4 regions of the Exiguobacterium sp. UBA1053 genome follow, and region 3 is predicted to be linked to each of the others. Evidence: predicted binding sites of a transcription regulator. Region 3 holds the regulator's gene; each other region holds the start of a gene.
The links. The regulator Rex, encoded in region 3, represses fermentation and respiration genes when NADH is low (regulators of the CRP and FNR family bind a similar motif). The targets are predictions, from matches to a motif close to TTGTGAAATATTTCACAA.
Positions count from the first base shown of each region.

Region 1: the regulator Rex is predicted to act here: its motif matches at 926-943, upstream of B3G15_RS04750 (formate/nitrite transporter family protein).
Region 2: the regulator Rex is predicted to act here: its motif matches at 960-977, upstream of adhE (bifunctional acetaldehyde-CoA/alcohol dehydrogenase).
Region 4: the regulator Rex is predicted to act here: its motif matches at 1,158-1,175, upstream of pflB (formate C-acetyltransferase).

Region 1 covers NZ_DCDO01000005.1:123,916-126,122, reverse strand. The annotation lists gene B3G15_RS04760 (YitT family protein) at 1-41, opposite strand, end outside; gene B3G15_RS04755 (hypothetical protein) at 178-780, shown strand; gene B3G15_RS04750 (formate/nitrite transporter family protein) at 964-1,800, shown strand; gene B3G15_RS04745 (YkvA family protein) at 1,833-2,207, opposite strand, start outside.
Region 2 covers NZ_DCDO01000003.1:67,615-69,821, reverse strand. The annotation lists gene B3G15_RS01350 (beta-class carbonic anhydrase) at 176-727, opposite strand; gene adhE (bifunctional acetaldehyde-CoA/alcohol dehydrogenase) at 1,063-2,207, shown strand, end outside.
Region 3 covers NZ_DCDO01000013.1:1,128,011-1,130,217, reverse strand. The annotation lists gene B3G15_RS13370 (ATP-binding cassette domain-containing protein) at 1-466, opposite strand, end outside; gene B3G15_RS13365 (redox-sensing transcriptional repressor Rex) at 634-1,293, shown strand; gene B3G15_RS13360 (twin-arginine translocase TatA/TatE family subunit) at 1,293-1,490, shown strand; gene tatC (twin-arginine translocase subunit TatC) at 1,498-2,207, shown strand, end outside.
Region 4 covers NZ_DCDO01000005.1:54,268-56,474, reverse strand. The annotation lists gene pflB (formate C-acetyltransferase) at 1-1,071, opposite strand, end outside; gene B3G15_RS04400 (hypothetical protein) at 1,410-1,838, shown strand; gene B3G15_RS04395 (DEAD/DEAH box helicase) at 1,867-2,207, shown strand, end outside.

The DNA of each region.
Region 1 (2,207 bases), on a different contig from region 3:
ATTTTTTCAACTCTCTTTTTCTGTGGGTGTGTTGTAGTCATGGCAATATGATGAGTGACCTCATGCTCCTCCTTCTGTGAGTATCTGCCTGCAAGAGTACGCTCATATGCATAAAATTTCAACCCTTCTTATGAAAAAAGATGAAAAAGGGTACGTTTTTTTAGGAAGGTGATGAAAATGAAGAAAATGCTATGGATTCTTGGTTGTATCTGTTTAGGAGTACTGGTCGGAATTCGTCTTTTTGAACAACCCAATGAAAAAAATCAATCATCCATTTGGCATGATGGTGATCTTGTAGCGAGACAAGTGGGTGCCTCGATGATGAATACGGTAGCGGTTCGTCAATTAGCCGAACAACTTCCGTTCTCATCAGAATTAAAACAGGTAGATGTCGAAGGAGAATCGTTACGTCTTGCCTATGAAGTGACAGGAAAAGAGCGACAAGCTTGGATTGGTACCGACACCGGAACACTACAAGTGAATCAGGATTTTTTAAAGGCTCGGTTATCTAAAGTTCTGATGCATCATACGCTTGTTTTATTTTCAACGATTCCTGATTTAACCGACCTTGAAATTCACTACACGGATCCGTATTCAGGTGCAGATTTTACGATGGACCGGAAAACATTCGACGCCTACACTCCGACCGATATCGAACGAGCTACTTCATCTTCTAGACGCTTTAATCGTGTTGTCATTGATGGTTATGTACTCAATGCATCAAGACGAAATACTTTCTTTGAACGCTTCGCATCACGACTGCAAATCCAAACTAATTAGTTGTATAAAGCAAGAAAAGGCATTTTTCACAATCTCGACACAATGATATCGTTTACATCTCGTTCTTTTATAAAAACGATAAAACAGGTCTATTCAATACTTGAACATCTTTTAAGATGGAAGTATGATAATAAATGAACAAACATTGTGAAGTGTTGAACAAAAGAAAGAGAGGTTTCTACGATGAACGAGGTAGAAGCATTAGAAGGATTACGGAATAAAGCAATCAAGTCGACGCGCATGCTACAAATGCGTCCTCTCGAGTACTTAGTTCGTGCCATGCTAGCAGGGATTTTCATTGGATTTGCAATTATTTTTACCTTAAAAGCAATTAACGGTCTATATATGGCGGAGTCACCTGTTGCGACACTTGTCGGTGGACTGACTTTCGGAGTGGCGCTTGTCCTGATCGTTTACGGTGGGGCAGAGCTGTTCACAGGAAATACGATGTATTTCACGACGGCGACGATGCGTGGCTATACGACGAAGATGGATACGATGAAGGTCTGGTTGATCTGTCTAATCGGAAATGGACTTGGAGGATTAGCGTTTGCGCTACTCTTTTCCCAAACAGGAATCATACAAGAGCTTGGTATGAACAACTGGTTATTTTCTGTCTCAGAGACGAAGATCCACCATACGACGTGGGAAATCTTCACACGAGCTATCTTCTGTAACTGGATGGTCTGTTTAGCGATTTTCATTCCGAAAAATATGAAGAATGAATTAGCGCAAATCATGATGATGATGGTACTCGTCGCAGTATTCTTCGCATCTGGATTTGATCACGTCATCGCCAATATGGCATTGTTCTCCATTGCGTTAGTCGTGCCACACCCGGATACGATCACATTTGCAGGAGCGATGCATAACCTGTTACCCGCTCTAGCTGGAAACATCATTGGTGGAGCTGTCTTCATGGGAATGATCTATACGTGGTTGAATAAAGAAAAACTAGAGGTAGATGAATCACGTCAATCCACGACACCTGTTCATATCGCTTCGAAGCAAAACGCATAAAAAAGGGCAGCTGTTGCGACAGCTGCCTATTTTTATTCCATATGTTGAAAGCGATCGACGTCTGCAGCCAGTTCTTCATAAATCGTTTCGACGATCTGTGCGTCATCGAAGAGCCCGAGGACGTTATCGTCCGGTAAGGCGTCAACAGGAGACGTGAAGTACAGAACGGCCGTCAATAACAATTGTTCCTGCTCCGCATGCATTTCGAATTTTTTCTGATAGAGAGCACGAAGCATTTCAAGCAGTTGTTTTAATTGAAAATAAAGGACGAGTTCTGCCTCGCGTTCGATGTCCGAGCTTTCTGTAGACGCGATATCTTGCGTCAAGTGCGCAAGTCCGATTTCTGCTCGAACTAACAATTCTTGCTGTGCTTTTTCATCACCAACGAGGTCGAGTGCCTGTCGGTG
Region 2 (2,207 bases), on a different contig from region 3:
GATGATACATTCTGTTATACCCCGAAGCATGAAGTGAGAAGCGTTTTGATCACTGAAAATGACTCATACGAAAAAACGTGCCATCCTTCTCCGGTAAGAGAGGATGGCACGTTATCTTTAGTTTAAAGCGGAGTAAATCATCCAATTCTATTTGCGTTTCTTCTATAGAGAGTGATCAGCAATCGACGACGTCAAGCTTACCAGTACCTGGATCGATGACGAGTCCGTGGACGTTCGTCCCAGGTGGCAGTAATGGGTGGTTCTTCACGAGGCTGACTGAGTGAGCGACGCTTTCTTGAACTGACGTGAAGCCACGCAACCATTGATTCAAATCAACCCCGGATACTTCGAGTGTATGAAGAATCTGTTGGTCGATTCCCCGATCCTTCATCTCGTTGATCATGTGGTTAGGATCAATCGTGCTCATGCCACAGTCGTGGTGACCGATGACGACGACTTCTTCAGCGCCAAGAGCATACAACGCAACGAGAATCGAGCGCATAACGGAGCCGAATGGGTGCGATAGGATAGCGCCGGCATTTTTGATGATCTTCGCATCCCCGTTCTTAAGACCAAGTGCGTGTGGGAGGAGCTCCGTCAAGCGGGCATCCATACACGTCAGGATGACGACCTTTTTGTCTGGGAACTTATCCGAGACGAACTGCTCATACTGTTTTTCGGCGACGAATCGCTCGTTGAAGGCTAGCATTTCCTGTACAACTGACATTCAAGTGTCCTCCTTTAGTGGTAGCTCTTAATATGTCCCCATATCAGAATACAAGATGATGAAACGGCTATCAAGTCACGAAAATGCAAGGTGTGACAAATCGCACACATTCATGTACATGAAGCAAAACGATAAAAAAGAAGAATTTACAACAGTTGTAAACGCTATCAAAGGTGTGAGGGAATTCACAGGATGGTCATGCACAAAACAGGAAAAAGGGGTTATGATTGATTTGTGAAGGAAAGCACAAACTATTGAAAAACAGCTTGGCATTCCTGACATAATGGTTGGCAAATCAAACTCAGATTCGTTCCACGACAGGGAGGAAACCACTCATGGCTGTGAAAGAAAAAACAAAATCGACGGCAACGCCGGTCGAACAAGCAGTTGGGCAAATCGTTGAAAAAGGGCAACGTGCATTACAAGAATTACTGACATTCGATCAAGAAAAAATCGACACGATCGTCCGGGATATGGCACTTGCCGGACTTGAACGGCACGTCGAACTCGCTCGTCTCGCAGCAGAAGAGACGGGACGCGGTGTCTTTGAAGATAAGATGATTAAAAATATGTTTGCGACAGAATACATCTACAATAGTCTACGTCATGAAAAAACGGTCGGGATTCTCGAAGAAGATGTCCAAAACGGTATCACCTATATCGCTGAACCGGTTGGTGTCGTCTGTGGTGTCACACCGGTCACGAACCCGACATCAACGACGATGTTCAAAGCATTGATTGCAATTAAGACACGCAACCCGATCGTCTTCGCATTCCATCCATCGGCACAACGTTGTTCCGTTGAAGCAGCGAAAACACTCCGTGACGCAGCCATTAAAGCAGGTGCGCCAAAAGACTGTATTCAATGGGTCGAAGAACCATCACTTGAAGCAACGAAAGTCTTGATGAACCATGAAAAAATCGCCATGGTCCTTGCGACAGGTGGAGCAGGAATGGTCAAATCAGCGTATTCAACTGGTAAACCGGCACTCGGTGTTGGACCAGGGAACGTTCCGTGTTATATCGAACAGTCTGCGAAAGTCAAACGGGCAGTCAGCGATCTTGTTCTCTCAAAAACGTTTGATAACGGGATGATTTGTGCGTCTGAGCAAGCCGTCATCGTCGATCAAGAGATTTATGCGATGGTTCGTACGGAAATGGAAGCACTCGGTTGTTACTTCTGTACACCGGCAGAAAAACAACGCCTCGAATCACTCGTCATCAAAACCGATACATGTGCCGTCAACGCGGACATCGTCGGGAAACCTGCGACATGGATCGCAGAAAAAGCCGGCATCGATGTTCCGGAAACAACGGTCATGCTCGTCGCGGAACTCGAGCACGTCGGAGCGGCAGAACCATTGTCTCATGAAAAACTCAGTCCCGTCCTCGGTGCGTATCGCGTCGCTTCGACCGAAGAAGCGTTCACGATTGCTGAACAAATGCTTGAAATCGGAGGTCTCGGTCATACAGCTGTCAT
Region 3 (2,207 bases):
AAAAGCGCATACCGTGCAGGACGGAGCGGATATTTGCTTCGAACTGATAACCACCCGCTTCTGAGAAGTCGTGTTGCGCTTGATCATACGTCTTCAGGAGACGATCGTACGCGACCGGGTCGTTCAAGATATGCTCCATACCCATTTCAATTTCCATCCGGCGCAGTGTTCGTTCTTGTTCCTGAAGATGTTCGAAGACGGTCAGCATCTCGTTCCAGATCGTCTCGTTCGATTCAAGACCACTGTCCTGCGCGAGATAACCGATTTTGACATCCTTGCCTTTCATGATGTCACCTGAGTCATGACTGAGTTCGCCAGCAATGATTTTGAGCAAGGTCGATTTACCGGCACCGTTTCGTCCGACGAGCGCAATGCGGTCGCGCTCTTGTACTTCCAATTTGATATTTTCTAAAATCGGCTCGACGCCGAATGATTTCGAGAGTTGGTTGACTTGTAAGAGTATCATTTCCATCCATCCTTCCACCCTTTAGTCTATCACGAACAAAAGCGCGAGGTCCTGCGGAATATATTATTTGTGACTCTATGTGAAGTGGTTTACAATCAAGGAGAGTAGAAAGCTTTTTGCAAAGATTTGGGTGCCACGATGGATGTGGCCGAAGGGGGAACTGCAGGATGAATGGACCAGACACAAAAATTCCACAAGCGACAGCAAAACGGTTGCCGCTATATTATCGCTTCATCCAAAGTTTATACAATTCAGGCAAGCTCCGCGTCTCTTCTGCTGAGTTAAGCGAGGCGGTGAAGGTTGATTCAGCAACGATTCGTCGCGATTTTTCCTACTTTGGGGCATTAGGGAAGAAGGGGTATGGATACAACGTTCAACATCTCTTAACGTTTTTCCGCAAAACCTTGAATCAAGATGAGGTGACGAATGTTGCCTTAATCGGGGTCGGTCATCTCGGAACAGCGTTTGCAAATTATAACTTTTTAAAGAATAATAGTACTCGGATAGTCGTTGCGTTTGATGCGGACGAAGAGAAGGTCGGAACAACGACGCATGACGTTCCAATCTATCATGTTTCGGACATGAAAGAACAAATCGAAGCGAATCAGGTCGATGTTGCCATCTTGACGGTTCCATCCCAGTTCGCGCAGTCAGTAGCGGATGAGTTAGTCGAGTATGGTGTGACAGGCATCCTGAACTTTACGCCTGCACGGTTGAACGTGCCAGCGAGCGTCCGGGTCCATCACATTGATTTATCGATCGAGTTGCAGTCGTTAGTTTATTTCATGAAGCATTATTCGCAATCAGCTGAAGGAGTGAAATCATAATGGAAAACCTTATTCCGCTCACACTAGGTATCGGACCTGCGAGCATCGGATTAATCGCGGTCGTCGCGTTGATCATCTTTGGACCGAAGAAGTTACCAGAATTCGGACGTGCTGCAGGTCAGACATTGAAAGAGTTCAAGAATGCCACGAACGGCATCATGGACGACGATAAAAAGGACGAACCGAAAGAGAAGTGATTGAATCATGACGGTTGATCAAGAGCAAAGCATGACGTCGCACCTTGACGAACTCCGAAAGCGGATCGTCTGGTCGCTTATCATCGTCGTCGTCCTGTTCGCTGTCGCATTTCCGCTCGTCCGACCGCTCGTCCGCTTCTTGCAAGCAGACTTAAAAGAGCTCGGTATCGGTTTGAATGCCTTCAACGTCGCCGATCCTTTAATGTTGTATTTGAATCTTGCGTTCATTATTGCGCTGATTTTAGCGTCACCGTTCTGGATGTATCAACTCTGGGCATTCGTCCGACCAGGACTTTATGACAAGGAGCAAAAAGCGACATTGACGTATATTCCGGTCATCTTCTTTCTGTTTTTGGCTGGCGTAGCCTTCTCGTATTTCTGGTTGCTTCCCTTCTTGCTTGAAGTCTCAACGGATCTCGGGAAAGAGCTCGGAATCGAACAAGTCATCGGAGTGGAGAACTACTTCAGTTTCTTAATCCGGTTGACGATGCCGTTCGGTCTTCTTTTCCAATTGCCGGTCGTGACGATGTTCCTGACACGTCTGGGTCTCGTGACGCCATATTTCATGCGAAAGAATCGGAAATATGCGTACTTTGCGCTGTTCGTCGTTGCGGCATTGATCGCACCGCCGGACGTGACGTCACACTTGATGATCTCGGTTCCATTGTTCGTTCTCTATGAGATCAGCATCTTGATTTCTGCGCGAACGTACAAAAA
Region 4 (2,207 bases), on a different contig from region 3:
ACCAAGTGTCGAGAGCGTGTGTAAGAAGCGGAATGAACTTTTCGTGACGTTTGATCGTCCATCTTCACTCATTCCACCGATTGATTCCGTTACCCACGTCGGATCACCTGAGAACAGATCGTTGTAGTCTGGTGTCCGTAAGAACTTAACGATCCGAAGCTTCATGACGAAATGATCGACGAGTTCTTGTGCAGTCTCTTCCGTCAAGCGACCAGCCGCAAGATCACGTTCGACATAAATATCAAGGAACGTCGAGACTCGACCGAGTGACATGGCTGCCCCGTTTTGCTCTTTGATGGCAGCAAGATAGGCAAGATAGACCCACTGGAATGCTTCTTGTGCTGTTTCTGCAGGGCGGGAGAGATCGAAACCATAGCGAGCTCCAAGCTCGGTCAATTCCGTTAATGCGCGCAACTGTTCATTCATCTCTTCACGGTCGCGAATCATCGATTCAGATAAGAACCCGCCACGTGCCTTTAAATCCTTCTTACGTTCTTCGATCAAGCGTGCCGTTCCGTACAAAGCAACACGACGATAGTCACCGATGATCCGTCCGCGACCATAAGCATCAGGTAATCCGGTGATAATACCGGCTTTACGTGCAGCGCGCATCTCAGGGGTATAGGCATCGAAAACCCCTTGGTTATGTGTCTTCCGGTACTCGCTGAAAGTTTTCGTGACGGTCTCGTCTGCTTCAAAGCCATACGCAGCTAGGGCATCATTCACCATCCGAATCCCACCGTTCGGATGAATCGAACGTTTAAACGGTTCGTCTGTCTGTAAACCGACGATTTTTTCAAGTGAGCGATTCAGATACCCTGCATCATGCGAGAGGATCGTTGATGGTGTTTTAGCATCGACGGCATACACACCACCACGTTGTCGTTCTTCATTCGTCAGCTGTAGAATTTGTTGCCAGAGCCGTTCCGTCGCTTGCGTCGGACCGACTAAAAAGTGATCATCTCCTGTATATTCCGTGCGGTTGAGTCGAATGAAATCTGCGACATCGATCGTCTTTACCCATTCACCCGACGTAAAGCTTGCCCAGGCACTCGTTTTTTCTAATAACATGGATACCACTCCTCTAATATTGAGCTAATCATCAGTTCCTTATGTGAATAGTGTAACAAAAGGAGAAGGAGATTCCCTTTACGTTCATGTGAATGTTTTAACAAGTGGACAAACGTTGATATGACGGGCTTTCTTTATTTCTGTATTCATATGAAAAAGTTTTAAAAAAACAGTTTTAGATTGCTAATTCAAGGTTTTTTGGAAACTGTATGAGTTGATTTGAAAAAGATTCACTAGAACAGTTGAAACTGTGAGGAATGTCACGCTACGGTGCCTTGTATTTTTAAGACGTATCGTTGACAATGAAAAAGGGAATATAGAACGTGGAGGTGTGCCAAATGGAGTATGTATCATTAACACAACAAGGAGAGTATCAGTCAGGAGACTGGGTCTCGCTGAAAATCGGATCGGACGGTTCAACGCGAACGGGAATGATCACGGAATTCGAAAATGATGGATTCTGGATTCGGTTTGAAGATGATTTTGATTATGAGGACTTTATCGGCTATGATGAATCGTATTGGATTGCGCTTGTTCGTCGTCCGGTTGACGTAAAATCGACGTATGCGAGTCTTGCGGAGTACCCGGCACTCGCTGCAGAATTACAGGATCGTGTCATCCAAGGATTCGAGATTCTAGAAGAAGAAGCCGGTGAAAGCGAGATTCGCTTCCATATTCGATTGCTCGACGCAGGAAATGAATATACACAGACATTACGGGGTTACCGTGATGCATCAGGAGATCATGTCGAATACGTAACGGCATGATGGAATTAAGAGAGTAGGAGAAATCGTTATGAACTTTACAAAACCATTTTTACAGGAAGCATGGGAACGCGCACGCTTTACCGAGTTGATGCCTGTTCAAGAACAAGCGATTCCGTTGTTGCGAGAAGGAAAAGATGTCCTGGCTGAAGCGCCGACAGGAACAGGGAAGACGCTTGCCTATGTCATTCCAGCTTTAGAAAAGATTGAAGTAGAAGAACCACACGTGCAAGTCGTGATCACGGCACCAACACGGGAACTCGTCATGCAAATTCATCAAGTCATTCAATTGTTTGCCCAAGGAAGTGGTATCAAATCCGGTGCATTCATTGGTGGTGTTGAATTAAAACGACAATATGAACGATTGAAGAA